Regions from separate parts of the Faecalibacterium sp. Marseille-P9312 genome, predicted to be linked through region 1. Evidence: a T-box and tRNA genes for the amino acid it is inferred to sense, from the RefSeq annotation. Region 1 holds a T-box; the other holds one or more tRNA genes.
What was found. A T-box is a leader RNA that pairs with one kind of tRNA and senses whether it is charged. The one in region 1 lies ahead of metG (methionine--tRNA ligase), so its partner is inferred to be a tRNA-Met.

Region 1 (7,306 bases):
CCGCCGCCTGCCCACAAAAAACAGCCGCCGCACGGAAAACTCCATGCGGCGGCTGTTCTCATTTTGTTGAATCCTCAGGAAAAATTACTTCACGTACTCGACAGTGTACTCGAAGCCGTACTCTTCCTGCAGCTTCTTGACGGCAGGCTCGCAGTCCTCGATGAAGGTGGGAGCGTAGACGGAAGCGCCGTTGTGGGCCTTCTTGTAGTCCTCAACGATCTGCTGCAGCTTTGCCCAGCCCTCGTTGGCCTTTGCCTGGTCAACGCTGTCGGGGAAGTTGATGATGAATTCGCGGTGAGAAGGGATACGAGCTTTCATAATAGAATCTCCTTATGAAAAAATATGATTTCGAATTTATACAGAAACAGGAAAATGCCCTGAATCTTACAGTTGGTATACAGCTTTGGCGTTCTGCGCCGTCTGGCGGAAGACTTCTTCCGGGCTGATGCCCTTGACGCTGGCGGCATACTCGCCGACGTACCGGATGAGGGAGCTGTCGCAGCGGATGCCGCGCACCGGCTCCGGGGCCATGTAGGGACAGTCCGTCTCGAGGACGATCTGCTCCAAAGGCAGAGCCGCAATGGCCTTTGCCGCCCGTTTGGCACCCTTGAAGGTGCAGGCACCGCCGAAGCCGAAATACAGCCCCTGCCGGGCCAGCCACACGGCGTCGTCCGCACTGCCGGAATAGCAGTGGACGATGCCCTTGGGACGGTACTTTTTCAACAGGGCGTAGACGTCGGCGTGGGCGTTTCGGTCGTGGACGATGATGGGCTTGTCCAGCTCAAGCGCAAGGCGGATCTCCGCCTCAAACAGCGCCAGCTGTGCGTCCTTCGGCACGGGCCAGTGGTAGTCCAGCCCGCACTCGCCCACGGCGACGACTTTCGGGTCGTCGTAGCAGGGGGCAAGGGCTTTCATCTCGGCGGCCCAGTCGCCGCCAAAGACCGAGACGGTGGGGGCAGGGCCTTCCTCGCCGCAGTCCTCGGGGGCCAGCAGGCTCTCGGGATGGATGCCGATGGCGGCATACACCCACGGATAGCGGTGAGCCAGCTCCAGCACCCGGGGCGCGTCCCCCGAGTGGGTGGCCTGCTCGCAGACGCCGACCACGCCCTTTTCGGGCAGGCTGTCCAGCAGAGCGAAGCGGTCAGCGTCGAAGGCACGGGCGCTGTAGTGGGCGTGGGTGTCGAAGATCGGGCCGGTCATTGCTTCTCCCTCTTGGCGGGGGCTTTGTTCACCAGCCAGATGCCGACGCAGACGAACACCAGTGCGGCCAGATACTGCCAGCGGAACAGCGGTTCGCCGTTGAGCACAGCGCTCAGCAGCACGTTGACCACCGGGTTCACGAAGCCGAAGATGGCAATGCGGCTGACAGGGTTGTTCTTCATCAGCAAGGCCCAGAGCAGATAGCCGGCGCCGCAGATGAAGGCCAGATACAGCAGCACCAGAATGCCAAGCGGCGTCACACTGCCCAGACGCCCGCCGAGAGCCGTACCCAGCACGAAGAGTGCTGCGCCGCCCACGAACAGGTTCAGGAAGCAGACTGCAAAGCTGTCCGCCTTTTTGGTGACGGACTTGTTCCACGGGCCGGACAGGGTGAAGACCACCGTTGCAAACAGCATACAGAAGACGCCCCAGCCGCTGCCGCCGCCGTGGTTGCCCAGTGTGCCGATGAGAACGCCTGCAAAGCCGACGGCGCAGCCCAGGGTCTTTGCCGGGGTCATCCGATCGGCATTGCCGTAGATGAAGTGGGCAAAGATGGCGCCCAGAAAGCTCTGGGTGCTGTTCAGGATGCTGCCGAACGCACCGGTGAGCATCGCCACGGCGATGTAGTAGAAGGCGTACTGGATCGTGGTCTGCCACAGGCCCAGTACACAGCACTCGGCAAAGACTTTCCCTTTCGGGAAGGTGGGCATCCGGCTCTGGAGCAGGGTGCTGCCCAGCAGGACGAGCAGACTGCCCAGCATGAACCTTGCACCGGCAAAACAGAAGATGGACGCGGTGTTGGACGGATCGATCTCAAAGAGGCGGTAGCCCATCTTGATGAAGGGGAACGCACAGCCCCACAGCGCATTGCAGAAGATGGCCAGCAGGACGGCAAACACCGGAGTGCCGAAGATCTTATCCAGCCGTTCGGCGCGGGAAAGTGTCGTGTTTTCCATCGCTCAGTGGATGCGGGCACCCACGGGGGTGTCGTCGCTGTAGAAGGGGATGGAGCAGCCGCCGTCGGCAGTGTCAGCGGCGAAGATCATGCCCTCGCTGACATACTTGCCCTTCATCATCGGGCGGGGTGCCAGATTGCAGACGATGCCGAGCTTCTTGCCGATGAGGTCTTCCGGCTTGAACCACTTGGCGATGCCGGACAGGATGCAGCGCTCACGCTCGCCGTCAAAGACGGTCAGGTGGAGCAGCTTTTTGCTCTCCTTCAGGTTCTCGCAGGCGCGGACCTCGGCCACCCGCAGCTCCACCTTGCAGAAGTCGTCATAGGAGATCTCTGCCTCGTGGGTGAAGTCCACATTGCTCTCCTCAGCGGGAGCAGCGGCCTTCTTCTCCGCCTCTTCCTTGGCCTTCTTAGCGGCCTCGGCAGCGGCCTTCCGCTTCTCGTCCTCTTCCTTCAGGTGGGCAATCTCCTTTGCCACGTCGATGCGGGGGAACAGCGCCTCGCCCTTGTGGACGGTGTAGCTCTCCTGAACGCCGTAAGCGGCCTTCTCCACGTCGATAGCGGAAGCGTCCAGACCCAGCTGCTCCATCATCTTGGGAGCGGTGGAGGGCAGGTAAGCGTTCAGCAGGATGCCGCAAACGCGCAGAGCCTCGCACAGGTGGTACAGTACGCTCTCAAGGCGCTCCTTGTTGGCCTCATCCTTGGCCAGAGCCCAGGGGGCGGTCTCGTCGATATACTTGTTGGCGCGCTGGATGACGGCGAAGATCTCCATCAGAGCCTGCGGGATGGTCAGGTTGTCCATGTCTGCCGTGACCTTGCCCAGCAGTTCGTTGGTCATGGTCTCCAGCTCGGTGTCGATGGCCTCGGTGCCGGCCACTTTGCGGACAGTGCCGCCGAAGTACTTCTCACACATGGCGACGGTGCGGCTCAGCAGGTTGCCAAGGTCGTTTGCAAGGTCGCTGTTGATGCGGTTGATGAGGGCCTCGTTGGTGAACGTACCGTCGTTGCCGAAGGGGATCTCACGCAGCAGGAAGTAGCGGATGGCGTCCACGCCATAGCGGTCGCAGAGGATGACGGGGTCAACGACATTGCCCACGGACTTGGACATCTTGCCGCCGTTCATCAGCAGCCAGCCGTGGCCGAACACCCGCTTGGGCAGCGGCAGATCCAGAGCCATCAGCATGGCGGGCCACAGGATGGTGTGGAAGCGGAGGATCTCCTTGCCCACCATGTGCAGGTCAGCAGGCCAGAACTTGCTGTACTCGTCGTACTTCTCGTTGCCGTAGCCCAGAGCGGAGATATAGTTGCTCAGAGCATCGACCCAGACATACATGGTGTGCTTGGGGTCGAAAGGCACGGGGATGCCCCACTTGACGGAGGTGCGGGAGACACAGGTGTCCTGCAGACCCTGCTTGATGAAGGCGATCATCTCGTTCTTGCGGCTCTCGGGCTGGATGAACTGGGGGTTCTCTTCGTAGAGCTTGAGCAGACGGTCGGCGTACTTGCCGGTCTTGAAGAAGTAGGCTTCCTCGTGGGCATCGTAGACCTCGCGGCCGCATTCGGGGCATTTGCCGTCTACCAGCTGGCTGTCGGTCCAGAAGCTCTCGCAGGGCTTGCAGTAGTGGCCGGTGTACTCGCCCTTATAGATGTCGCCCTGCTCATAGAGCTTGGTGAAGATCTTCTGGCAGGACTCCATATGGTAGTCGTCGGTGGTGCGGATGAAGCGGTCGTAGCTGATGTCCATCAGCTTCCACAGATCTTTGACGGTGGCGACGATCTTATCCACGTACTCCTTGGGGGTCACGCCTGCGTCGGCGGCCTTGTCCTGGATCTTCTGGCCGTGCTCGTCGGTGCCGGTCAGGAACATGACGTCGTAGCCCTGCATCCGCTTGAAGCGTGCCAGTGCGTCGCAGGCCACGGTGGTGTAGCTGTGGCCGATGTGCAGCTTGTCGCTGGGATAATAAATCGGTGTGGTGATGTAGAATGTCTTGTGCTCGCTCATGAAAACGATTCTTCCTTTCTTTTGGCGCTAACAGCGAAAAACGCCCCCGCCCTGCCGGCTGTGCCGGACAAGGACGAGAGCGTGTAACTTCCGTGGTACCACCTTGTTTCGCCGCACCCTTGCAGATGCGGCCTTGCGCCGGAACTTCCGGCGAGCGCAGTAACGGGCGCACCCGTCGCAGGCTGACATAACGCTTCGCCCGCGCGGCTCAGAGACCATGTTCCGCTCCGCGCGGCCTGCCCGGTTCCATCCTTCGGGCTTTCTGTCAGGCGCAGACGAGGCGTACTCTTCTCTTCACAGCCAATTTACATTATTATATCTAATATACGCAAAATCGGTGGGTTTGTCAATATTAAACCTCGTAATCCAGGCAGACGCGGCTCTTATAGTAGGGCCGCACCTTGCTGTCGGCGACGGCCACATGAGCCGGGTGCTTGGAGTAGCCCTTGAGTGCCTCGGCAGACTCAAAGGTGGTGTCCAGCATCAAATCGGCGTTGGAAGAGGGCAGGCCGTTGATGTTGACGTGGACCTCCACGAGGCCGGGGATCTGACCGGCCAGACCCTCGAGGCCCGCTTTGATGCCGGCCTTGATGTCTGCCTTTTCGGCGTCGGAATATTCGTCCTTGAGCTGCCAGAGAATGATGTGCTTTACCATAATAAAATCCTCCTGTTGTTGACCGAAATACTTGCTGCCCTTATTGTAACATCTGCACAAAAACTGTGCAAGAGCTTTTATTTGCCTACGCAGCGGCGGGATGATATAATAAAAGGTAGGAACGGAGAGGTTGTGCGAAGGAGAACCTGCTCCGAAAGGCAAGAGATTTTTAGTGGACTGTGGGCCGCGCCGACCAGCGCCCCGCAAGACTGTGAGGAACATCGAATGAAAAAACATTTAGCCCATCTTGCTGCTGCTCTGGCAGTGACACTGCTTTTCGGCGCTGCGGCCGGCCCTCTGAGTGCGGCTGCGGCGGCCCCCACGGCGGCGGTATTGGACGAAGAAAATACCGCGGCGGCAGAGAGCCGCCTGAATCAGAGCTGGCTGGACATGGAGATCGAGTACAATGACCGGAACCCGGTCTATCAGCTCTATCTGTCCAGCGCCGCCCCCGACGACTGGGTGTACCAGTGGTACAGCACCAACCCCGCTGTGGCGACGGTGGACCGCAACGGCCTCGTAACGGCCCAGAAGCCCGGCAAGGCCACCATCGTGGCCAACACCTACACCACCACCCTGCGGTGTGACGTAACGGTGGTGTCCAACGTGGGCCGGGTGACCCTGAACAAGGAGCGGCTGTATCTGGAGAACATCGGCGGCACAGCGGCCCTGAGAGCTTCCGTAGCCGTGGAGAACGGTGGCGCAGTACCCATCACCTGGACTACCAGCAACCCTGCTGCCGCCACCGTAGACCCCTTTGGTCTGGTAACGGCGGTGGGGGACGGGGAGGCCCTGATCACCGCCACCACCCCGGACGGCCACAGCGCCTGCTGCAATGTCTACTGCGGCACACAGGTGGCGATCCAGGAACAGATCGAGGCCGATGAGGTAAAGATCGCCCTCGGCGTCCTTGGCGGTTTCGCCGTCCTCGTGGGTGCGCTGGCGCTGGCAACCTCCGGCGGCTGAAAAACAACATCAAAATAAAAGCAGGCACGCACCCGGAAAAGCCGGAAATGCGTGCCTGCTTTGTGATGCTCTTACAGCTGCGCTACTGTGGTAAAACATCTTGCGATGTTCCAAATATTTGATGTAATATCGTCTTAAATTGGAACTCCGCAAGGTTTGCGGTGTTCGGGTCATTTGCGGTGTTCCAACTCCGCACGAAAGTCGAACTCCGCAAAGCGTGCGATGTTCGATTCTGAACGTAATATCGAGCAAAAAGTGGAACTCCGCAAGATAACCTGCGGGTCTCAGAGGCTTACACGCCCGAAGCGCCGTAGTTTGCCAGCACGCGGGCGGAGGGGTCGTTGACGTTGCAGCCCGGCCATGCCTTGTTGGGCATCCAGAAGTCCACGATGGTGCGGCTCTGGTCGTGGTAGTATTTTTCGAAAATCTCGCGGTAGAACAGGCTCTCCTTGGTAAACGGCATACAGTGGGCGGAGTAGTTTGCCCGGCGGAGCTGGAATTCCTCGTCGGTGTAGAGACTCTCGGCGTACTCCTTGATGTCGTCCACCATGCTGTGGCCCACGGCGTCGGAGAAAGCGGCCTTTTCACGCCACAGGATCTCCGGCGGCAGCCAGTCGCCCTCGAACGCCTTGCGCAGCAGGTATTTGCCCTTGCCGTAGCTGTTCAGCTTCTTTTCGGGGTCGATGGCCATGACGTACCGCACAAAGTCCAGATCACCGAACGGCACGCGGGCCTCGATGCTGTTGGCGGAGATGCAGCGGTCAGCGCGCAGGACGTCGTACATATACAGCTCGCGGATGCGCTTCTGGCTTTCCTGCTGGAATGCATCTGCGGTGGGGGCGTAGTCGGTGTACTTGTAGCCAAACAGCTCGTCGGAGATCTCACCGGTCAGCAGCACGCGGACGTCGGTCTGCTCGTGGATGGCCTTGCACAGCAGGTACATCCCCATGCTGGCCCGGATGGTGGTGATGTCCCAGGTGCCCAGCAGACGGATGACCTCCTCGAGGCTGCTGATGACCATATCCCGGTTGATGATGATCTCGTGATGCTCGCTGCCCAGATACTCGGCGGTCTGGCGGGCATATTTCAGGTCGATGGCGTCGGTGTCCATGCCGATGGCAAAGGTGCGGATGGGCTTGCCCAGCTTCTTGGCGGCGATAGAGCAGACCAGCGAGGAGTCGAGGCCGCCCGACAGCAGGAAGCCCACGGGTGCGTCAGCGTCCAGACGCTTCTCCACGCCTGCAATGAGCTTTTCGCGGATGTTGGTCAGGATGGTGTCCATGTCGTCCTGCATGGGGGCGGGAACGTCGGCGATGTCCTCGTAGCGGACAAAGCGTCCGTCGCAGTAGTAGCTGCCGATGGGGAAGGGGCGGATGTCATCGCACCAGCCAATGAGGTTCTGCATCTCAGAGGCAAATGCGATCTTGTGGCTGGACTTGGAGTAGCCGTAGAACAGCGGACGGATGCCGATGGGGTCGCGGGCTGCGATGAGGCGGTCTTTGCGGGAATCGTACAGGATGAGCGCAAA
Region 2 (23,856 bases), on a different contig from region 1:
TTCATTGCGACCTTCATCTCCATCGACGCCGTCATCGGTAAGATCTACCCCATCTTCGGCATCTGCCTGATCATCATGGCCGTCGGCGTTATCTTTGGCATCTTCACCAACCCCGCCTACACCATCCCCGAGATCTGGCAGCACTTCGGCAGCATGCATCCCTCCGGAACTCCTATCTGGAGCTTCATGTTCATCACCGTCGCCTGCGGCGCTATCTCCGGTTTCCACTCCACTCAGTCGCCTCTGATGGCTCGCTGCATGAAGAGTGAGAAGCAGGGCCACTTCGTTTTCTACGGCGCAATGGTCTGCGAGGGCATCATCGCTCTGATCTGGGCCGCAGCTGGCTGCTCCCTGTACGAGATCACCGGCGGTCTGAACACCGGTCTGGCAGCTGCTCTGGCTGAGGGCCAGTCCGCTGCTATCTACGACGTCTGCTCCAAGACCATGGGCGGTGTGGGCATCGCACTGGCTATGATCGGCGTCGTCGTCTGCCCCATCACCTCTGGCGATACCGCATTCCGTTCCGCTCGTCTGACCCTGGCCGACTGGTTCAAGATCGATCAGGACAGCTACGCAAACCGCCTGAAGCTCTGCATCCCCGTTCTGGGCGTCGGCGCTTTCCTGGGCATCGGCAATGCACTGGGCTTCATCAACTACACCGTTATCTGGCGCTACTTCAGCTGGACCAACCAGACTCTGGCTATGATCGTTCTGTGGGCAGCTTCCATGTACCTCTTCCAGGAGAAGAAGAACTACTGGATCACCGCTGTGCCTGCTACCTTCATGAGCGCAGTCTCCTCTACTTACTTCGTTCTGGCTCCTGAGTGCCTGGGCAGCATCCTCAACAGCAAGACCGCTGAGGGCGCTACCATCTACAACACCGCTGTTGCATATCCCTTCGGCGTCATCTTCGCCATCGCAATGCTGGCCATCTTCCTCCATGCGACCAAGAAGCACACCGCAAAGAATGCATAACAGCCCAGCGTACTCATCTGAGTTTCGCCGCCGTCTGAACTTACCCATTCCGAACGGCATTGCTTGAACTTCAAGCAACAAGCCGCTGCCAGTTGGCAGCGGCTTGTTTTTGTTTGCAGCGCAAAAACAGCTCGACTATCTGCACAATTTTTCGCAGACTGTTTTAGTAAGATTGTCAAATTTTTGTCTTGTTTTGTTCATGATTGGGGCGTATAATGCTATGAAGCCGGGGCGAAATGGAATACTGCCCCTAAAAGGAAGTGTTACTGATGCGCAGCTGGTTTGCACGCCATCCCATCTCTTTCATGGCTCTTTACACTGTATTTTATCTGACCGCGTTCCACTGGCTCGAGGTGAATATCACCGTCCCTGCCATCTGGGTACACTGCCAGCTGGACGATGTCATCCCCTTCTGCAAGTACGCCATCGTCCCCTATTTTGCATGGTTCGCGTGGATACCCTTTACCCTGTTCTATCTGCTGCGGCACGGCGAGCGCAGCGACTTCTGGCGGGTCTGCCTGTGCCTCTTCGCCGGCATGACCATCGCGCTGAGCTGTTATGTCCTTCTGCCCACAGGGCTTGCTCTGCGGCCTTACCGGGTATATGGCAGCGACATCTTCGCCCGTCTGGTGCGGATGCTCTATGCCGTTGACACCGCCCGGAACGTCTGCCCCTCCATCCACGTTTTCAACTCGGTGACCCTGATGATCGGCTACCGCCGGAGCCGTTGCTTCGACGAGCCGGGCCGCCGCTGGATGCGGCCTGCTGCGAATGTTCTGGGCGTGGCCATCATCCTGTCCACCATGCTGCTCAAGCAGCACAGCTGCATCGACGTGGTGCTGGGCGCAGCGCTGGCCTTTGCGCTGGATGCTGCCGCCAGCAGCCTCGAGCGCTCGGGAGAGATGCGCCGCATTCCGCAGCGGCTCTGATAACGTGTCCCCTCGGCGAAGCCGTCCCCCCTTTCTGAAAGCAGAAAAGACCTTCAAGTTCTCTTCATGAAAACTTGAAGGTCTTTTTGTGTATTGAAGATGAAGTTCTTTGCGCGCTGGTGGCGCGGGGTAAAGCGCTTTTTCATTAAGGCTAATGTTCTCTTTTGATGTCAAAAGAGAACCAGAAAACCACCAGCGATTTCGACGCGCTGGATCCACGAGAAAGGGGCTGCTCGCCCCTTTCAGACCCCGAAGGGGTTGTCGAAACGGAAAAAAGCTAGCCGCTTCGCTTAACGCTTTTTTCTCGTTTCTCCGATTTGCTGCTTCGCAGCTGGTGTTACCTCTCTGCTGACGGTAACGTCCAGCAGAAACGTGAAATCTTCGGCGGAGCCGTAAATGGGAGAAGCACAAAAAAATGCGTTTAGCGAAGCGGCTAGCATTTTTGGGCTTCGACCTCATCTTCGGAATTGTTAAGGGCGAGCAGCCCTTAACTCGTTGCGGGGAGAGTGGAGTCCAGAGGTAGGGAGGGGGGATTCGAAACACCCCTCCCTACCTCTGGCCCGCGCGGAGCGCAAGCCATTTGACCAAAAGAAAAAAACCGCCCCGCGCCACCAGCGCGAGAACCATTTCTGGTTCTCTTTTGACACGCAAAAGAGAACTAAGCTCTCCGCAAAAGCAATTTATAAATATAAAAAGACCTTCAAGTTCTCTTCATGAAAACTTGAAGGTCTTTTCTTGTTTCAGTTATTCAAACAGCCCTTCCGGCAGACAGATGTCTTTCTTCGGCACCTTATCCCACGAAAAGTCTTTGATGAGGCTTTCCGGCGTCCGAGGCGCAGGCTCTTCCTGCAGGCCGTAGGCATAGGCCAGACGGCCCACGATGTCCTCGGCCGTATAGCGGGCGCGAAGGTTCTCAAGGCTCTGGTCGCCGTCCCGCTTGGAGAGCCGCCGCCCATCCGACGCCAGCAGCAGAGGGCAGTGAGCGAACTTCGGTGCAGGCAGACCCAGAAGCCGGTACAGATAGAGCTGCCGCGCCGTAGAGGAAAGCAGGTCGGCCCCGCGCACGACTTCGGTGACGCCCATCCGGGCGTCGTCCACCACAACGGCCAGCTGATACGCAAATACGCCGTCGGCGCGGCGGAGGTAAAAGTCACCGCAGTCGCGCAGAAGGTTTTCTGTATGTTCGCCCATACAGCCGTCGGTGAAGGTGATGTTCTCGTCCGGCACCATGAGGCGGTAGGCCGGGGCTTTCTTTTTCCGCTTTTCGGCGATTTCTTCGGCTGTCAGCCCCCGGCAGGTGCCAGGATAGATGACGTTGCCGTCCGAGGTGTGGGGCGCACTGGCGGCATGGAGCTGACTGCGGGAGCAGAAGCAGGGATAGACAAGCCCCCTGGCTTCCAGCTTTTTGTAGCTCTCGGTGTAGATACCGCTGCACTCGCTCTGGTAATATGGCTCATGGGGGCCGCCCTTGCTGCCGCCCTCATCCCAGAAAAGGCCCAGCCACCCAAGGTCTTCTTCCAGCTGGTCAGCGTACTTGCGGGGGCAGCGCTCCGCGTCCAGATCCTCGATGCGGAGAACGATCCGCCCGCCCTGGCTCCTGGCGCTCAGCCATGCAAGGAGGCTGCACGCGAGGTTGCCCAGATGGAGCCGCCCGCTGGGGCTGGGGGCGAACCGCCCGACGACAGCGCTCACAGGCCCAGCTTCCACTCCCCGTCCTTCGGCTGGAAGATGGGGGTGTTGTAATACTCTGCCACGGCCTTTGCCATGTACTCGGCGTCGGCGCAGCTTGCCGTCTCCATGGCGGAGTGCATGGCCAGCTGACCCAGACCGATGTCCACCATAGGCATCAGGATCTGATGGCCCAGCAGATTGCCCAGCGTGGAGCCGCCCGGCACATCTGCGCGGTTTGCGAACACCTGCACCGGCACACCGGCCTTCTTGCAGATGGCGGTGAAGGCTGCACCGGTGAATCCGCTGGTGGTGTAGGTCTGGCGGGCATTATACTTCAGCAGGACGCCGCCGCCCATCACGACGGGGTTGGCAGGGTCGCTCTTTTCGGGGTGGTTGGGATGGGTGGCGTGGCCGTTGTCGGCGCTCAGCACCAGAGAGTTGGTGCGGGCGCGGATGCTCTGCTCCCTGCTGACGCCCAGGCTCTCCTCGATGCGGGCCAGCACATCGGCCATGAGGGTACCCTGCGCGCCCTGACGGCTGGAAGAGCCGACCTCTTCGTTGTCGAACATGACCCAGATGTCTCCGCGGCCTTCCTCTTCGCCGCGGCCCTGCAGGAAGCCCCACAGGGTGGTATAGGCGCACTCGAGGTCGTCGATGCGGCCGGACATGAAATACTCGCCGTTCAGGCCCATGCGGACAGCCTTCTCACGGGTGGCGAGAACCAGATCAGCGTCGAGGAGGTCCTCGGCCTTCACGCCGGCCTCAGCGGCCAGGACTTCTTTCAGGTTTCCGCCCTTGCCGCCGAAGATGGGCTGCAGATCGACCTGCGGGTTATACTTCATGCCGTTGTTCAGGTCGCGGCTAAAGTGGATGCAGAGGTTCGGGATACAGGCCAGCGCACGGTCGGGGCAGACCAGACGACTCTCGATGCCGTTCTCGGTGCGCACCAGCAGACGGCCTGCCACGGTCAGCGGGCGGTCGAGCCAGGAGGGCATGATCATGCCGCCGTAGCCCTCGACCTCGGCCTTGGCGAAGACCTTGTCCTCCGTGTCGAACTGCTTGATGCGCCAGGTTGGCGAGTCGCTGTGGCTGGCGGCTGCGTGCCAGCCGGTCAGCTCACCCTTGGGCATACGCCATGCCAGCACGGCAGAGCCGTTGCGGGTGGTGTAATACTTGCCGCCGGGGGCCAGCTCCCACGCGGCGCTCTCGGGGCAGTTCACATAGCCCTCGGCTTCCAGAATGGCGGCCGCAGCAGCCGTGGAGTGGAAAGCACTGACGCCGGCGTCCAGAAAACGGAAAAGCTCTTCTATCGAAAAAGATGCATTCTTCATGGTTATTTTCTCCTTGGTATTTTAACGATCCATATATCTTTTATTATAGCCCGCTGCGCCGGAAAGGTCAATCCGGCCCCACTGCACGGCCCCTTAAAATTTGTTCGTGGCAAGGCCAATTGACAACCGCGCGGCAGAACAGTATACTAGTCTCAGAGAGATATTTTCCCCGGCCTGCGGGCCGGGCGCAGATAGAAGGAGGACATCCCCTATGACTCAAAATCGCATCCTTTCGCTCCTTGTGAGTGCTGCTCTGCTGTGCGGCCTGCTGGCAGGCTGCTCCAATACAAACGGCGACGCCTCCCACGCAAGCTCTTCGGCTTCTGAGCCGTCCAGCGTCAGCAGCGAGAGCGCCCCAAGCAGCACCGCGCAGGCTGACACCTCCGGGCTGTTCAACAAAGATTTCGACGAGAACTCACTGTTCAGCGTAGACGGCACTGCAGCCGCCTTTGAGCCCAGCCTCGGCTGGGGTCCCGGCGTGTCCGGCTGCTCCCTCAAGAGCGTGCAGGCCGCAGCCACCCTGCTGGTCTGGGCCGACGAGGCAAACCTCTCTGCCCGCACGGAAACAGCCATTGAGGACGCCTACACCCAGTGGTACGACAACCTCTCCGACTCGGAGCAGGAGGGCTTCGCCGAGGCATGGCCCATGATAAAGGACGATGCCGCTGCCCTGCTGGAAGACAAGGACGCCATGGCAGGTCGTCTGGAGGACGTGGGCCTCGACGCCAAGGAGCTGACCTTCTCTGAGAAGGACTGGAACGCCCTTGAGGATGTCGTTGACCCCCTCGTGCCGGAGGCAAAGGGCGAGTATTAAATCACAGAGAAAAGGCCGGACGCCTTTCCGCTTTGATGCGGGAGGCGTCCGGCCTTTGTTTTATCGGGATCAGACTTTCTTGAGGGTGTAGGCGCGGGTACCCATGCCGACCTTCTCGGCCTGCTCGAGGGTGGCTTTCCACTCGATGTTGGGGTTAGAGTCCTTGAAGTTGTCGTGGTGGCAGTTCCAGCCCGGGGTGACGAGGTTCTGGCCCAGCTGGCTATTGGGCAGCGGAGCGGCGTTCAGGCAGGCGTCAGCGCAAGCCTGGTCGAGGGCCACCGGGTCGAAGGAGGCGAACATGCCGATGTCCGGCAGGATGGGCGCGTCGTTCTCGCCGTGGCAGTCGCAGTTGGGGCTGATGTCCTGCACAAGGCTGATGTGGAAGGTGGGACGGTCATGGCAGACGGCGGCGGCATACTCGGCCATCTTGCGGTCCAGCATCTCGTTGGCGCTGTCGCACAGGGCATAGATGGCGTCGAAGTTGCAGGCACCGATGCAGCGGCCGCAGCCCTTGCACTTGTCCTGGTCGATGACGGCCTTGTTCTTCTCGTTGTAGCTGATGGCGTCGGAGCCGCACTCCTTGGCGCAGCGATGACAGCCGCGGCAGAGGTCTTCCTGCACCGCCGGGTGGCCGGAGGCGTGCTGCTCCATCTTGCCGGCGCGGGAGCCGCAGCCCATGCCGATGTTCTTGATGGCACCGCCGAAGCCGGTGGACTCGTGGCCCTTGAAGTGGCTCAGGCTGATGAAGATGTCGGCGTCCATGATGGCGCGGCCGATCTTAGCGGTCTTACAGTATTCGCCGTTCGGCACAGGCACCTCCACCTCATCAGTGCCGCGCAGGCCGTCGGCGATGATGACCTGACAGCCGGTGGTCATGGGCCAGAAGCCGTTCAGCTGGGCGCAGGTCAGGTGCTCGAGGGCGTTCTTTCGGCTTCCCGGATACAGGGTGTTGCAGTCGGTCAGGAAAGGCATACCGCCCTGCTCCTTGCACAGGTCGGCCACCACCTTGGCGTAGTTGGGGCGCAGATAGGCCAGGTTGCCCAGCTCGCCGAAATGCATCTTGATGGCGACGAACTTCCCCTCCATGTCGATGTTCTTGATGCCTGCCGCGATGCACAGGCGGCGCAGCTTTTCGGTGAGGCTGGTACCTACGGGACAGCGGAAATCGGTATAGTAGACGGTCGATGCTTCCATCGGTTTTTCCTCCTGTTTTCTTTGACAATTCAGGTGCGCAGCTCCTGTTTGCCGCGCTCATACTCTCTGAAAAAATATTATAGCACGCCGAACGGACAGGCGCAAGAAAAGCCCCTCGCCGGGGCGAGGGGCTCAGAAGACCCGAGTTCGATTTTACACCATTGCAGACACCACTGCCACGGCCAGCACCACAAGGCCGAGAGCGATGCGGTAGATGCCGAAGAAGGTGAAATTGTGGCGCTTGACGTAATCCATCAGGAAGCGGATGGCCGCCAGGCTGACCACGAAAGCCACTACGCAGCCCACCGCCAGCACAGCCACCTCGGTGCCGGTGATGGCGGCACCGGAGACGGCGAATTTGAGCACCTTGAGCAGGGATGCGCCTGCCATGACCGGGATGGCGAGGTAGAAGGTGAACTCCGCCACGCAGGCGCGGGAGAGGCCCAGCAGCAGGCCGCCCACGATGGTCGCGCCGGAACGGGAGGTGCCGGGGATGATGGCCAGCATCTGCCAGACGCCGATGATGAGGGCGTCACGGTAAGTGATCTGTTCCAGATGGGTGACGTGGGGCGCAGTGCGGCGGCTCTCCACCACGAGGAACAGCACACCGTAGAGGATGAGCATTGCGGCCACGGTGATGTAGTTATAGAAGTGAGCCTCCATCCAGTCGTCCAGCGGGCTGATGACCAGCACCGGCAGGGTGGCGGCGACCACCTTGAACCAGAGCTGCCAGACGCTGGGCTTGGAGATGACGCGGCCATGCCGCAGGCCGAAGGGCCACAGCCTGCCCCAGAACAGCACCACCACCGCAAGGATGGCACCCAGCTGGATGACCACGCGGAACATGGACATGAACTCTTCGCTGGCGTTGAACTTTACCACCTGTTCCAGCAAGATCATATGGCCTGTGGACGAGATGGGCAGCCACTCGGTGATGCCCTCCACGATGCCCATCAAAATCGCTTTGATGATCTCAAGAAACATATAAGCACTCCTCCTGCCGCACGCCGGGCGCACGGGCTTTTGTGATCCTTATCATCATACTGTTTCAGTATACCATATTCCGACTCTCTGCGCACCAGGAATTCAAAAATTTTATCTCTGGAATCCCCTACAGCTTTTCTATTTATCTGCGGGGAAAAATATGCTATACTGGGATGTAGATTTATCGGAGACGAAGTTCAATATATATTTTACAGCGAGGTAATTTCATGAACATTCTTGTAATCGGCTGCGACCAGGTGGGCGCATCGCTGGTGCGGGACCTGGAGCGCATCGGCCACGACATCTCCATCATCGAAAAGGACTCCGAACAACTCAAGCGTCTGGACGCCTTCGATGACTACACCTTCAGCGGCAACGCCCTTGTGGGCGACCCCACCGACCCCGACGTACTGCGTCAGGGCGGCATCGAGAACTGCGATGCCGTGGCCGCCGTCAGCGAGGACGACTCCCTCAACCTGATGGCCGCTCAGATCGCCAAGAGCCTCTTTCAGCGCGAAAAGGTCATCTGCCGCGTCTCCGACCCCCACCTGCAGGTGCTCTACCACAAGGCCTACGAACTGGACACCATCTGCCCCACCGTCCTCACCGAGCAGGCCGTGTTCCGTTCTCTCGCCAAATAATCGATACCATTTGTATAATGAGGTAGTGTTATGAAAGTTTGTATTGCCGGCGGCGGGCGTGTGGGCCGGTATCTGGCTCAGAGCCTGCTGGCCAACCGCCACGAAATCGTCATCATCGAGCCAGTGGAGAGCCAGTGCCGGATGCTGGCCGATACGCTGGACATCCCGGTCATCTGCGGCGACTCCATCAGCGTGGACACTCTTCGCACCGCCGACGTTGCCAGCTGCGACGCCTTTGTGGCTGTGACCGGCTCTGACGAAGACAACCTTGTGGCCTGCCAGATCGCCAAGCGGGAGTTCGGCGTAGACCGCACCGTGGCCCGGGCCTCCAACCCCAAAAACCGCGAACTGCTCCACACCCTCGGCGTGGACACCGTGGTCTGCGGCACCGACAACCTGAGCCACATCCTCGAGCGGGAGATCGAGACGGATACCATCCGCCAGCTCCTCTCTCTGGGCGGCGGCACGGCCAGCCTGAACGAGATCTTGCTGCCCGAGAATTTCCTCTACGCGGGCAAGGCCATCATGGACATCCCCATCCCGGGCGACACCATCCTGATCAGCATCACCCGCGACACCGAGTTCATCATCCCCCACGGCAGCACGATCCTGATGCCCTGGGACCACATCCTCTGCCTGACCCGTGACGACAGCCTGCACGAGCTGACCGAGGCCTGGGGCCTCAGCGGTAAGTGACGGAGCAGGAGCTGCGGCGCACCGCCGTCATCATCCCGCCTACTGGCCGGGCCGTCCTCTGCGTCTGGGCGGCGGTGCCGGGGCTGTTCGCTGCGCCCTTCGTGTTCTGGCAGAGCGTCGCCGCCGGAGCGGGTTTCTGCCTGCTCTGGGGCTTTCTGGTCTACTGCCTCTGGGCGCGGGCCTGCAGCTTCGCCGCCGTGCTGGGGGAACGGACCGTAACGGTCTACTCCGGCGTTGCGCTGCCGGTGCGGCAGGTGCTTCCCCGCCGGGCCGTTACCAGCGTCCGGCTGCTCCGGACGCCCCTGCTGCGGCTGGGCGGCGTCTCGCTGCTCATCGTGGCAGCCCCGGGCGCGAAGCTCTTTCTGCCCGCCATCCCGGCCAAGCAGGCCGGGCTCCTGGCTCACATTCTGGCGGAGGATGCACCATGACCCGACAACGGCATTACCATCCTCTCGCCGCCCTCCGCTTCCTGCGCAAGGCGGTCGTCGTCTGCCTGCTGCCTCTGGCGAACGCCCTGCTGGAATTCAGCCTGAACGCTCTGCTCACAGCTCTGCGGCAGGACGCCGCGCTTCTGCTCTTCCTCTGCGGGGCCAGCTCCATCCTGCTGGAAGCCAGCAGCTGGGCGCTGGATGAGGCCGGTGTGCTCCGGCTGCGGTGGGCGTTCCTCTCCAAGCGGGAGCGCATCATCCGGGGCGAAGCTCTGGCCGCACTGACCATTGAGCGGCCGCTTTTCTTTCGGCTGCTCGGGGCCAGCCGGGTGGTGCTCTACCCGGTGGGCCAGCCTGCCAAGCGAGCCGTCACCCTTTATTTGCACAAAGAAGACGCGCAGGAGCTTGCCGACCGCCTGATGCCTGTCCGGGACCCGGTCTGCCACCGCCCTGCCGGGGGCGAGCGGGCCGCGCTGGTGGTTTTGGGTGCCAACGGCCTGTCCACGCTGGCGCTGACCTATCTGGCCATCCGACAGAGCCGACCATTTCCCCTCACCGCCGAGGCCGTGGCCCTCTCCCGGCTGAACCTCCTCGTCCGGTTCGCGGCCCACTGGCTGCCCGCCGGTGCGGCGTGGATGCTGGTGCTGGCCGGGGCGCTCTTCGGCATCAGTCTGGCCCGCAGTTTTGTCCAGACCGTTCATTATACGGTCTGGCACACTGCCGACCAGCTGGGCAGCCGGGGCGGCTGGCTGTCCCGGTTCGAGTTCCGGGTGCGGAGCAGTGAGATCAGCTACGCGGACGTCCGCGTCTCCCCCATCGCCCGGCTCATGAAGCGCTGGCCGGTATTCGTGGTGGCAGGCAGCTGCCGCCCGGAGCTGCCGCTTTTCGTCTACCGCTCCGGGCAGGAAGAGCTGTTCCGGGAGCTGCTGCCCGAGTTCCGGATGCCGCCCGACACCCGGCACGACCTCACCCACCGCAGCGCCGTTTTCTTTGCGCCTGCCGGCATCCCGTTCGGGCTGTGCCTGCTGCTGGTGCTGGTCTCCCGCAGCGTTCTGCCTGCCCTCACGGGGACATTGCTCATCCCGACAGCGGTATTTGCCGTCTTTCTGGCGGGCGGGCTGATGGGCTGGCTGAAAGAGGGCATCTGGCTCCGGGAGGGCCGGTTCACCCTGCGGCGGCAGAAGGGTGTTTATCTCCACTGTATCTGTGTGTTCCACCCGGATGTCTGCCTGCGCACCTTCCAATCGCCCTGGGCGGCACGTTATCAGCGCATGACGCTGACGCTGGCTCTGCCCGGGCAGGTGCGGCTCAAGGTGCGCAGCATCCCCGTGCGGGACGCTGCGCCCTGTCTCAACGCTTTGGAGCAGAAAACATAAAACAAAAGGAAGTCTGATTCTCATGATAAAAACCATTCTCTTCGATTTGGACGGTACCTTACTGAACACCATCGACGACCTGGCCAACGCGGCCAACTGGGTCTGCACCCAGCACGGCTGGCCGACCTTTCCAGTAGAGACCTACAAGCACTTCGTGGGCAACGGCATCCCGAAGCTGGTGGAGCGCTTTTCCCCGGAAAACGCCCGGACGCCCGAACAGCTTGCCGCCACGCTGGCCGAGTTCTCGGCCCGGTATGACGCCCACAAGGAAGACAAAACGGCCCCCTATCCCGGCATCCCGGAACTGCTGGCCGCGCTGAAGGCCGAGGGTGTCCAGACCGCCGTTTTTTCCAACAAGGCGGACGCTTTTTGTGGAAAGATCATCGAGCACTACTTCGGCCCGGACAGCTTTTCGCTGGTGCGGGGCAGCCGCCCCGGCGTACCCACTAAGCCGGACCCGGCTGGCGTCTACTCCCTGATGGCTGACCTCGGCGCAGACCCGCAGAGCACCCTTTTCGTGGGCGACAGCGACGTAGACATCCTTACGGGACACAATGCCGGTCTGCCCGCTCTGGGCGTTCTCTGGGGCTTCCGGGGCGAAGCTGAGCTGACCGCCGCCGGTGCCGATGCTCTGGCCGCAAAGCCGGAAGATATTCTGACGTATCTCCACCAGCACTGAAAAACAAAAGCACGGCCCTGCCGGGACGCTGAAATGCATCCTGGCAGGGCCGTAGTTTTTTTGCAAAAGGAACTGATGAAAAAATACCGCAAGTGAGCGTCTGAGCCATTCCTCAATCAAAGAAAAAACGATTCAAAAGCGCTATTTTACAATTTTCCGCTTTTCTGCTATACTCGAGCTATAGAACAACCCCCGGCAGAACACCGAGGAACATCGAAACAGGAGGTTGCAACTTATGGGCTTTTTAACTGGTAAAACCGCCATCATTACCGGCGCAGGGCGCGCTGTCCTGAAGGATGGGAGCTGCGGCTCCATCGGCTACGGCATCGCCACCGCATACGCCAAGGAGGGCGCGAACCTCGTCATCACAGGCCGCAATGTCAAGAAGCTGGAAGCAGCCAAGCAGGAGCTGGAAAGCCTCTACGGCATCAAGGTGCTGCCCGTGCAGGCCGATGTCTGCGCGGGCGGCGACAACGAGGCCACTGTGGCAAATGTGGTCAAGCAGGCTGTCGATACCTTCGGCGGCATTCAGGTGCTCATCAACAATGCACAGGCTTCGGCCTCCGGCGTGCCGCTGGCCGAGCACACCACCGAGCAGTTCGATTTGGCCATCTACTCCGGCCTCTACGCCGCTTTCTACTACATGAAAGCCTGCTACCCCTATCTGGCTGAGTCTCACGGCAGTGTCATCAACTTCGCTTCCGGCGCCGGCCTCTTCGGCAACTTCGGCCAGTCGGCCTATGCTGCCGCCAAGGAGGGTATCCGCGGTATGTCCCGCGTCGCCGCCACCGAGTGGGGCAAGGACGGCATCAACGTCAACGTGGTCTGCCCGCTGGCATGGACGGCCAAGCTCGAGCAGTTCAGGGACGCCTACCCCGACGCTTTCAAGGCCAACGTCAAGATGCCCCCCATGGGCCACTACGGCAACGCTGAGACGGAGATTGGCCGTGTCTGCGTCCAGCTGGCCATGCCGGATTTCAAGTATATGTCCGGCGAGACCCTGACGCTGGAGGGCGGCATGGGCCAGAGACCGTAAAACGACATCATCTGCTTCCTTGCATAACGAACCCCCGCCTGCACTATCCGGCAGGCGGGGGTGATTTTTTATGATGCAGTTTCCAGTGGGTCGGCTACGACCACAGAAGACTCATATAGTTCGATGGGGTCGAGGTCGATGCAGTTGCACGGGTCAAAATCTCTATTGACATCCCATGCCGCCGTATCATTCAGCACCGTCAGATGCTCCCGAAAGAAGTTTTCGTCCCGCATCGGCTCAAACACGCCGCCGCGTTCCAGAATCGGCTTTGCATCGTACAGCCGCACTGAGCCATCGCTGAAATAGAGATAAATCGTAAAGTTCTCTCCTGCAACCGCCTGCAGGACTTTCGGCATATATTCCATAGCGGCCCTCCTGTTCAAATCAAAGGCTCCACATGATTCAAAGGCTTTGCGTCTCTGGCAAGCTCCCAGTTCTGCATCAATTCATCTTTGTGCAGTTCGCACCATGCCAGAATCAGCTTCAGCTGACGGCTTGGGAGTGCTCCACGGATCACACAGGCATTTTGAATATCAATAAGTGCTTTACAGCCACCATATTCCGCGTGAAAGTGCGGCGGGTTATGGTCGCTGTAAAACATCATGACCCTTATTCCGCAAAACAAACTGATTTCCGGCATACCGCACCTCCTTGTGTTTATCATTAGTATATCGCATTTTTTTTGATATGTCTATCATTGATTCCCGTATGGGTCAAATAAAAAAACGCCTTTGTGCCGATGTGCCCAGACGACAGCAACCACGGTAGACATTCCTGAAGATTGGGACCCGAACACTAAAAAAGCTCCTCAATCCTAAGATTGAGGAGCTTTTTTATGACCCGTACGGGAATCGAACCCATGTTACAGCCGTGAAAGGGCCGTGTCTTAACCGCTTGACCAACGGGCCTTAGAAATACAGAGCTTCGCTAAAACCTCCGACTTTCATCATCCACTATTGCGGACGACCGTCCCCCTTATCTTAGCGAAACTCTGTAATGTGGTAGCGGTAACTGGATTTGAACCGGTGACACTTCGGGTATGAACCGAATGCTCTAGCCAACTGAGCTATACCGCCATATTTATTTGTTGCACTTGAACAGTGCTTTATTATTATATCCAACAACCCCCGTTTTGTCAACAACTTTTTCAAAAAAATCTTCAATTTTTTCATTCTTTCTGATTTTAAAAATCTTCAATTTTTTCATTCTTTCTGATTTTATACGTCTGTACGCAAAAAGTCCCCGTCATCCTGTATGAATGGCGGGGACTTTCAACATTTTATTGGAGAATGGTGGAAAGCAGGCTTACTTCTTGTGGACAGGCACCATGACCTCGAGGCCGCCCATGTAGGGCTGCAGGACCTTGGGGATGGTAACGCTGCCATCGGCCTGCAGATGGTTCTCGAGGAATGCGATGAGCATACGCGGAGGAGCCACGCAGGTGTTGTTCAGAGTGTGGGCCAGATAGGTCTTGCCATCCTTGCCCTTGACGCGGATGTGCAGGCGGCGGGCCTGTGCATCGCCCAGGTTGGAGCAGGAGCAGACTTCGAAGTATTTCTGCTGGCGGGGGCTCCATGCCTCGATGTCGCAGCTCTTGACCTTCAGGTCAGCCAGGTCACCGGAGCAGCAGTTCAGCTGACGGACAGGGATCTCCATGCTGCGGAACAGCTCGACGGAGTTCTTCCAGAGCTTCTCGTACCAGTCAGCGCTCTCCTCGGGACGGCAGACGACGATCATCTCCTGCTTCTCGAACTGGTGGATGCGGTAGATGCCGCGCTCCTCGATGCCGTGAGCGCCCTTCTCTTTGCGGAAGCAGGGGCTGTAGGAAGTCAGGGTCAGGGGCAGAGTAGCCTCATCCAGAGTCTGGTCGATGAAGCGGCCGATCATGGTGTGCTCGCTGGTGCCGATGAGGTAGAGGTCCTCACCCTCGATCTTGTACATCATGGCGTCCATCTCAGGGAAGGACATGACGCCCTGCACCACGTTGCCGTGCATCATGAAGGGAGGGATGACATAGGTGAACCCCTTGTCGATCATGAAGTCGCGGGCATAGGCCAGAACAGCCTCGTGCAGGCGGGCGATGTTGCCCAGCAGGTAGTAGAAGCCATTGCCGGCCACGCGGCCTGCGGCATCCATATCAATGCCGTCGAAGCTCTCCATGATCTCGGTGTGGTACGGGATGGGGAAATCAGGCACGACCGGCTCACCGAAGCGCTGAGCCTCGACGTTGTAGGTGTCGTCCGGGCCGATGGGTACGCTGGGGTCGATCATCTGGGGGATGGTGTACATGATCTCCTGAATGCGTTCAGCCAGCTTTGCCTCCTCGGCTTCCAGCTCTGCCATCTTGTCGGCATCAGCCTTGACAGCGGCGTTGTTGGCGTCGATCTGAGCCTGCAGCTCGGCCTTCTTGGCCTCATCGTCGCACTTCTTCAGCTGGCCGAACAGAGGGCCGTTGGCCTTGCTCAGCTTGTTGCGGGCAGCCTTCAGGGACTCGACTTCCTTCAGGCACTCGCGGTACTTGGCGTCCTTCTCGATGACTTCGTCAACGAGGGGGAGCTTTGCATCCTGAAACTTCTTCTTGATGTTTTCCTTGACCGCATCCGGGTTGTCGCGGACAAATTTGATGTCAAGCATGATAACTCTCCTTATACTCTATTGCTTGCACAGGGGGCGTTCCCCGCTGTGCCGTTCAAAGGCGGTGTTCCCCGCCTTGGTACGCATTTCTAATAACTTTTCCGCTCAGGCTCTCCTATTAGGAGAGCTGTCGAGCGATCGCGAGACTGAGAGGTTTACTCCATATTATACTGCCCCAGCAGATTTGCAAAGGCTTTCAGCTGATCGTCCGAATAGAAATGGACGGTAAGCTTTCCCTTGCCGTCGTGGTAGGCCACGCGGACTTCGCTGCCCAGCGCCTGCTTGAGGCTTTCTTCCACCTCCACCGGCAACGCACTCGGCAGCGGCGCGGCCACAGGCTCTTTTGCGGGCTTTGCCAGCTTTTTGCACAAAGCTTCGGCCTGACGGACGTTCAGCTGGTTGTCCGCTATCATCTGAGCCGCTTCCTCCTGCAGCTCCGGCGTAGGCAGGCCCAAAACGACCTTCGCGTGTCCGATCGTAATGAAGCCGCTTTTCAGCAGTTCCAGCACTGTTTCCGGCAGGCTCAGCAGCCGCAGGCTGTTGGCCAGTGCGCTCCGGCTCTTGCCCAGCTTGCGGGCGGCCTGCTCCTGGGTCAGATCGCAGCGGGTCATCAGCTCACGGATGCCGGCCGCCTCTTCCACGGGGTCGAGGTCTTCGCGCTGCAGGTTCTCCACCAGCGCAAGCTCCATGGCCTGCTCATCGGTCACGTCCTTGACGATGACCGGCACCTCGGTGAGGCCCGCCATCCGGCTGGCCCGCCAGCGGCGCTCGCCTGCCACGATGAGATAGCCGCCGGACGGCTTCGGGCGCACCGCAATGGGCTGCAATAAACCGTGCTCGGCGATGCTGGCCGAAAGCTCTGCCAGCGTCTCGTCGTCGAAGGTCTTGCGGGGCTGGCCGGGGTCTGGCTCAATCTCCCGCAGGGGCAGCGTCTCGATCCTGGTATCTGACTCAAAGCTGGGGGCGGCGTCCTCAAACAGACTTTCCAGCCCCCGGCCCAGTCCTCCTCTTCCTTTTGCCATTGGTCTCCTCTCTCCCTCAGCCGTCCATCTTCACATCGGCCAGCCCCATCGTCTCGACCGGTTCCGCTGCAGCTTTTCCGCGGCGGCGCTTGGGTGCAGCTTCGGCGGGGCGGTTGCTCTTCACGAACTCGATGGCAAGGTCCATATACGCCTCGCTGCCCTTGCCCTTCGGCTCATAGAAGTTGATGGGCTGGCCATAGCTGGGAGCTTCCGAGATGCGGATGCTGCGAGGGATGGTGGTCTGATACACCTTGTTTCCAAAGTATTTCTTGACCTGCTCCACCACCTGCAGTGTCAGGTTATAGCGGACGGAGAACATGGTGAACACCACGCCTTCGATGTCCAGATAGGGGTTGTACTTCTTGCGGACGGTCTTAAGAGTGCTGATAAGCTCCGACAGACCTTCCAGCGCGTAATACTCGCACTGCACCGGGATGAGGATGCTGTCGCAGGCGCACAGGCCGTTCAGTGTCAGCAGGTCAAGGCTGGGCGGGCAGTCGATGAAGATAAAGTCGTAATCCTTCTGGATGGGGGCCAGCGCCTTGCGCAGGCGGCTCTCGCGGCCCGGCAGGTCGATCATCTCAAGGCTGGCGCCCGCGAGGCGGGTGTTGGAGCCGATGACGTCGGTGCGGAACTCCGTCTTGCGGACAGCCTGCCGCGCGTCGGCCTCGCCAATGAGAATTTCGTATGTACCAATATCTACACTCCGCTTGGAAATACCATAACCGGTGGTGGTGTTGCCCTGTGGGTCGAGGTCTACGATGAGCACTTTTTTGCCCAGCGCCGCCACGCAGGACGAGAGGTTGACGGCTGTGGTGGTCTTGCCCACGCCGCCCTTCTGGTTTGCAACAGCAACGATTTTTGCCACGCTACTTGCTTCCTTCCGGGAAAAAGATTTGTTCCACATGGAACATTTCGAGGACGAAGCCCGCCGTTTTCCCCTCAGCAGGTCCCTTATACAGCTTAGTATAGCACATCAGCGCGGCTTTTTGAACCGGTTCTTTATAATTTTACGGTAGGAAATGCAGATTCAGCATCTATTTTTTGCATTCTTTGAGGTTAAAAATTGATTTTTGCAGTAAAGCTGTAGCGTTGAGGCAGCTTGCTTTGCATTAGAGCCAACTCTTCTTTAAGCAGGTTCGCGCGCTGGTGGCGCGGGGGATGTTTTCTTTCGGTCAAATTGCTTTGCGCTCCGCGCGGGCCAGAGGCAGGGCTGGTTTTTTCTTTAAGCTGGTTCTCGCGCGCTGGTGGCGCGGGGCAGGTTTTTTCTTTTGGTCAAGTGGCTTGCGCTCCGCGCGGGCCAGAGGCAGGGAGGGGTGTTTCGAATCCCCCCTCCCTACCTCTGGACTCCACTCTCCCCGCAACGAGTTAAGGGCTGCACGCCCTTAACAATTCCGAAGATGAGGTCGAAACGGAAAAAAGCTAGTCGCTTCGCTAAACGCTTTTTTCTCGTTTCTCCGATTTACGGCTTCGCCGATGGCGTTATGTCTTAGCAGAACTTTACGTCCAGCAAAAGCGTGAATTCTGCTGCGGAGCAGCAAATCGGCGGAGGCTCAAAATGCGGTTAAGAGATCTTCGTGCGAATGCACGAATCTCCAGCATTTTGAGTTGGAGCCCACCTCTCCGGGGTTACTAGGGGCGAGCAGCCCCTAGTTCGTGCCTCCCGCGCCTCGAAAGTAGCGGGTGCTTTTCTGGTTCTCTTTTGGCACGCAAAAGAGAACTTAGCCCAGCGAAAAAGCGCTCTACCCCCGCGCCACCGGCGCGTGAAGCCGCTCAAAAGAAAAAGAGCCAATGTTCCACATGGAACACTGGCCCTCTCCCCTCACCTCTGTGCCGCTGCCGTCGGGATGCGCACGGTATACTCAATGTACCCATCCCGCTCTTCCCGGTGCGCCGTTGCCGGTACACCGTTGTCCGTCATCAGGCGGATGGCGTGGTCGATGGTATTCACAAAAATGCGGACGTCCTTCACCATTGAGATGCGGTGACGTCCCGGGGCAGCTGCGTTCAGCAGCTGCTCGATGTACAAGTCTGTAGCCCGGGCGTTCATCTTCCGCTTGGCGATGGTGATGAGCGCTTCACTGCGGCGATTCTCCGGCAGGCGCAGCACTGCCCGGGCGTGGCGTTCCGTCAGGCCGTTGTCCAGCACGAACTGCCGCTGGTCCTGGGTGAGCTGCAATAATCGCAGCTTGTTGGCCAGCGTCGGCTGAGCCATGCCAAGCCGCTTGGCCGCCTCCGCCTGCGTACAGTCCCACAAGACCATCACATCCCGCAGGCCCTGCGCCTGCTCGAAGGGGTTCAGATTCTCCCGCTGAAGATTTTCCAGAAGCCCCATCGCTGCCGTCTTGTCGTCGGCATAGTCGCAAAGGATGGCCGGGATGGTCTGCATCTTTGCCATCTTGCAGGCGCGGAGGCGCCGCTCCCCCGCCACCAGCTCATAGCCGTCTTCTTTTTTGCGCACGGCGATCGGCTGCAACAAGCCATTCTCCCGGATGCTGGCCGCAAGCCCCGCAAGCTCCTGCTCGTTGAAATTCGTCCGCGCCTGAAATGGCGACGGCTGGATGCTCTCGATCGGGAGAGCATAGATTTTTCCGGCAGATTTCTTTCTCTCAAACATGATACCGCCCCTTTTCGTCTGGAATCGTCATGGTTTTCCACCCTTTCCCGGGAAAACGTGGAAAAGTCAACTGCTTACATCCCCAGTTTACCAGAAAATAAAAGACCCTGCCAGAAGATTCGTTCGGCAGGGTCTTGCATTTTCTATTCGATGCTCCGTTATTTCAGCGGACTTTTCGCAATTTTTCCGCCGTTTCTGGGGTAGGCAGTCGGAGTTTGCGAAATCTTTTTGCAGAGGATGAGAGTGCGGGTATCGCCGCCCGGCAGATGGAGGGTGCGGGTCTCTTTGTACTCGCCGCCCAGCTTCTTGATGGCACCCCGGGCTGCAGCCAGCTCTTCTTCGCCGGAAGCGCCCTTCATGGCAAGGAAGTTTCCACCCACCTTCACCAGCGGCAGGCAGTATTCTGCCAGCATGGGCAGAGCCGCCACCGCGCGGGCCGAAGCCAAATCGAACTGTTCACGCCACGCCTTGCGAGCAGCTTCCTCGGCGCGCTCCTTGGCGAACTCCACACCGGTAAGGCCCAGCTGGCCGCAGGCGTATTTCAGAAACTCCACCCGCTTGCCGGTAGGCTCCATCAGGGTCAGCTCCAACTCGGGCTTGAAAATCTTCGTCACGATGCCCGGGAAGCCCGCGCCTGCACCGACATCCACCATCTTCCCTGCCACCTCAGGCTGAGAGGCAAAGAGCAGGCTGTCGAGGAAGTGCTTGTCCTCGATGCCCTCCGGGTCGGTGATGGCGGTCAGGTTGACCTTCTGGTTGTACTCCACCAGGATCTCCGCAAAGGCGTCCAACTGGTCGAGCTGGGTTCCGGTGAGCGCGATGTTCCATGTGGAACATTTCTGTTCCAGTCGGTTCTTATCGATCATAAACTTATCCTCATTTCACAAAAGCTTATCGCAATTTTCAAAAATAGCATGAATCAAACAGGTATATTGCTGTCTCTCACGCCGGTGGCGCGGGGGATGTTTTCTTTTTCGGTCAAATGGCTTTGCGCTCCGCGCGGGCCAGAGGTAGGGAGGGGTGTTTCGAATCCCCCCTCCCTACCTCTGGACTCCACTCTCCCCGCAACGAGTTAAGGGCTCCTCGCCCTTAACAATTCCAAAGATGAGGTCGAAGCCCAAAAATGCTAGCCGCTTCGCTAAACGCATTTTTTTGTGCTTCTCCCATTTACGGCTCCGCCGAAGATTTTACCTTTCTGCTGAACTTCACGCCCTGCGAGGGCGTAACACCCGCTGCGAAGCAGCAAATCGGAGAAACGAGAAAAAAGCGTTAAGCGCAGCGACTAGCTTTTTTCCGTTTCGACTACTCCTTCGGGGTCTGAAAGGGGCGAGTAGCCCCTTTCCCGTGCCTCCCGCGCCTCGGAAGTAGCGGGTGCTTTTCTGGTTCTCTTTTGGCACGCAAAAGAGAACTTAGCCCAGCGAAAAAGCGCTCTGACTCCGCGCCACCGGCGCGACAACCATTTCTGATTCTCTTTTGGCGCGCAAAAGAGAACTTTAGCTTCTCTTCGCCGCCAGCGCAATACTCAGCTGTGCCACATCCGACGGCGACACGCCGGGGATGCGTCCCGCCTGCCCCAAGTTTTTCGGGCGGATGCGGGCCAGCTTCTCGCGGGCTTCCAATGTCAGGCCAGTGAGCTCTGTGTAAGAGAAATCCTCCGGGATGAGGGTCTTCTCGTGGCGGGCCACCTCGTGTATCATCCGGTCCTGCCGGGCAATGTAACCCGCGTACTTGATTTCAGTTTCCAGACGCTCAGCCAGCATGGGCGTGATGCCCTCGCCCCAGCCTATAATTCCCGCGATGAGCGGATAGTCGATCTCCGGCCGGCGCAGCAGCTCTTCGGCAATGCCGCCCTCTGCGGCCGGGGCGAGGCCCGCTGCTTCCATCGCGGCGCGCAGGTCCGCCGTGCGCAGATGGGCGTCATGCAGACGGCGGCGCTCTGCGTCCAGCACAGCCTGCGTCTGCTGGTACTTTGTCCAGCGGTCGTCCTGCACGAGGCCGTATTCCCTGCCGATGGGCGTCAACCGGGTGTCGGCGTTGTCCTGACGGAGGGTCAGGCGGTACTCGCTGCGGCTGGTCATCATCCGGTAGGGGTCCATGACGCCCTTGGTCACAAGGTCATCCACCAGTGTGCCGAGATAGCTCGACTGCCTGGGCAGGATGAGCTGGCTTTCGCCCAATGCGTTCCGGGCAGCGTTCAGACCGGCTAGCAGGCCCTGCGCGGCGGCTTCCTCGTAGCCCGAGGTGCCGTTGAACTGTCCCGCACCGTAGAGGCCCCGCACCACCTTGCTTTCCAGCGTGGCTTCGAGGCTGGTGGGGTCTACGCAGTCGTACTCGATGGCGTAGGCCGGGCGCATGATCTCAATATTCTCGAAGCCCTTGATGCTCCGGTAGAATGCATTCTGCACATCCTCCGGCAGACTGCTGGACGCACCCTGCAGATACATTTCCTCGGTGTTCTCACCGCAGGGCTCCACGAAGATGGGATGCCGGTCCTTCCCTGCAAACCGCACTACCTTGTCCTCGATCGACGGGCAGTAGCGCGGGCCGACGCCCTCGATCATGCCGCCGTAGAGCGGGCTGCGCTGGATATTGTCCAGAATGATTCTGTGCGTCTCAGGGTTGGTGTAGGCGATCCAGCACTCCACCTTGTTGTGCATAGGCGCATCGGTCATGAAGCTGAAAGGCTGAAGTTCATTGTCCGGGTCGCCGGGCTGGCATTCCAGCTTGGCGAAGTCGATGCTCCGCCGATGCACCCGGGCAGGCGTGCCGGTCTTGAAGCGGCGCAGCGGCAGACCGGAGGCTTTCAGGCTCTCGGTGAGGGCGTTGGCCGCGTGCATCCCGTCGGGGCCGGAGGCGTACCATGCATCGCCCACAAAAATTTTTCCGCCGAGGTTGGTGCCGGTGGCGATGACCACGCACTTTGCGCCATACTCCCCGTTCAGCTGGGTGACGACGCCCTTCACATGGCCGTCCTCCGCCTCGATGGAAATGATTTCCGCCTGATGGATAGCCAGCCCCGGCGTCAGCTCAAGGGCGTGCTTCATATATTCATGATAGCGCTTGCGGTCGGTCTGGACGCGCAGGGCGTGGACAGCGGGGCCTTTGCCCTTGTTGAGCATCCGGCTCTGTAAATAGGTGGCATCTGCCGCAAGGCCCATCACGCCGCCAAGAGCGTCCAATTCGCGTACCAACGTGCCTTTTGCCGTGCCGCCGATGCTGGGGTTGCAGGGCATATTGCCGATGGCGTCCAAGCTCATGGTGAACACCGCCGTCTTTGCACCCAGCATCGCGGCAGCATGGGCCGCCTCAATGCCCGCATGTCCGGCACCGATGACGATAACGTCGTAGTCTCCTAAATGGTTCATACTTTCCTCTATTTGCAACATAAAATCTTCGGCGAAGCCGTAAATCGGAGAAACGAGAAAAAAGTGCAACAGCGACGACCGCCGCCTGCGGCGGATACAGGGAGGAGCTGTTGGGGCCGCGGTCAGCAGAACACGAGTGCCACTCAAGGCACGAAGTGGTCGCTGGGCACCGCAACCCGTCTTAGCGCAGCGACTAGCTTTTTTCCGTTTCGACAACCCCTTCGGGGTCTGAAAGGGGCGAGCAGCCCCTTTCTCGTGGATCCAGCGCGTCGAAATCGCTGGTGGTTTTCTGGTTCTCTTTTGCCAGCAAAAGAGAACAATTCCACTTAACGTAAAAGCGCTCTGCCCCGCGCACAGGCGCGCAACGATACTGTCCTTACTTCCCCACGCAGAATCTCTCAAACACCTCGTTGATGACCGCCTCCGAGGCGTTCTCCCCTGTCAGCTCGCAAAGTGCATCCAACGCGTCGTCCACGCAGACCGACACAGCGTCCAGCCCGAGCCCCTGCGCGGCGTCCAGCGCTCCGGCTACGGCATCCCGGGCGCGGGTGGCAGCGGAAAGCTGCCGCTGTCCCGAGAGGCTGGCAGCGTGGGGGTCGATTTGGTTGGTCCCCAACAGGCGGGCTACCGCCGCCGCGATGACCTTCCGCGCCCCCTCTTCCTGACAGCAGACCGGCAGCACCATCGCAAAATAGGGTGCGATGAGCTCGGCGTCGAACCGGGTGGGCTTGTCCTCTTTATTGACCAGCGCGATGGCCGGACGACCCGCGCAGCGCTGAGCCAGCTCCATGTCCTCCCGGGTCGGGCGCTCCGAGCCGTCGAAGACGGCAAGGATAAGCCCCGCCTCGTCCAGCTTCTTCCAGCTGCGGCGGATACCTTCGGCTTCGATCTCGTCTTCCGTCTGACGCAGACCGGCAGTGTCGAAGAGATTCAGCCTGACGTCTCCCAGCTGGACAGCCTGCTCCACCACATCGCGGGTGGTTCCGGCCACCGGCGTGACGATGGCCCGGTCGAACCCGGCCAGCAGGTTGAGCAGGGTGGATTTGCCCGCATTGGGTCTGCCCACGATGGCACAGTCCACGCCCTCGCGGAGGACAGCGCCCGCATCGTAGCTCTGGATGAGAGCGTCCAGCTCCTGCTCTACCCCGCCTAAGACCTCGCACAAGTGGCTTTGGCTCAGTTCCGGGACATCTTCCTCAGGGAAATCCACCCAGGCGGCCAGATGGGCCTGCAAAGCCGTCAGAGCATCTTTCTGGGCCGCTATCTTCCGGGCCAGCACACCGTTCAGGGAGGCATTTGCCAGCGCGGCCCCCTGTCGGCCATCGGCGGAGATGATGTCCATGACGGCTTCGGCCTGGGTCAGACTGAGCTTGCCGTTCAGGAACGCGCGGCGGGTGTACTCGCCGGGAGCGGCAGGCGACGCGCCCGCCGCAATGCAGGCTTCCACCAGCCGCCGGGCGACTG

Region 2: it has a tRNA-Met gene. The T-box ahead of metG (methionine--tRNA ligase) is inferred to sense a tRNA for this amino acid. The anticodon was not compared.

Annotation. Positions count from the first base shown of each region.
Region 1 is NZ_CABVEW010000012.1:19,857-27,162, forward strand. It holds gene F3G95_RS09825 (methylenetetrahydrofolate dehydrogenase) at 85-318, opposite strand; gene F3G95_RS09830 (TatD family hydrolase) at 385-1,200, opposite strand; gene F3G95_RS09835 (DMT family transporter) at 1,197-2,156, opposite strand; gene metG (methionine--tRNA ligase) at 2,160-4,157, opposite strand; T-box leader at 4,224-4,464, opposite strand; gene F3G95_RS09845 (Dabb family protein) at 4,510-4,812, opposite strand; gene F3G95_RS09850 (Ig-like domain-containing protein) at 5,038-5,778, shown strand; gene asnB (asparagine synthase B) at 6,071-7,306, opposite strand, start outside.
Region 2 is NZ_CABVEW010000011.1:21,166-45,021, forward strand. It holds gene F3G95_RS09330 (carbon starvation CstA family protein) at 1-975, shown strand, start outside; gene F3G95_RS09335 (phosphatase PAP2 family protein) at 1,245-1,904, shown strand; gene gluQRS (tRNA glutamyl-Q(34) synthetase GluQRS) at 2,649-3,596, opposite strand; gene F3G95_RS09350 (M18 family aminopeptidase) at 3,593-4,906, opposite strand; gene F3G95_RS09355 (hypothetical protein) at 5,118-5,720, shown strand; gene F3G95_RS09360 (DUF362 domain-containing protein) at 5,790-6,914, opposite strand; gene F3G95_RS09365 (undecaprenyl-diphosphate phosphatase) at 7,068-7,898, opposite strand; gene F3G95_RS09370 (TrkA family potassium uptake protein) at 8,126-8,539, shown strand; gene F3G95_RS09375 (TrkA family potassium uptake protein) at 8,570-9,235, shown strand; gene F3G95_RS09380 (PH domain-containing protein) at 9,232-9,663, shown strand; gene F3G95_RS09385 (PH domain-containing protein) at 9,660-11,039, shown strand; gene F3G95_RS09390 (HAD family hydrolase) at 11,062-11,718, shown strand; gene F3G95_RS09395 (SDR family oxidoreductase) at 11,954-12,754, shown strand; gene F3G95_RS09400 (DUF2442 domain-containing protein) at 12,823-13,119, opposite strand; gene F3G95_RS09405 (DUF4160 domain-containing protein) at 13,134-13,394, opposite strand; tRNA gene F3G95_RS09410 (tRNA-Glu) at 13,591-13,662, opposite strand; tRNA gene F3G95_RS09415 (tRNA-Met) at 13,754-13,830, opposite strand; gene serS (serine--tRNA ligase) at 14,060-15,388, opposite strand; gene F3G95_RS09425 (ParB/RepB/Spo0J family partition protein) at 15,544-16,410, opposite strand; gene F3G95_RS09430 (ParA family protein) at 16,427-17,278, opposite strand; gene F3G95_RS09435 (ParB/RepB/Spo0J family partition protein) at 18,233-19,027, opposite strand; gene rsmG (16S rRNA (guanine(527)-N(7))-methyltransferase RsmG) at 19,186-19,893, opposite strand; gene mnmG (tRNA uridine-5-carboxymethylaminomethyl(34) synthesis enzyme MnmG) at 20,521-22,392, opposite strand; gene mnmE (tRNA uridine-5-carboxymethylaminomethyl(34) synthesis GTPase MnmE) at 22,769-23,856, opposite strand, start outside.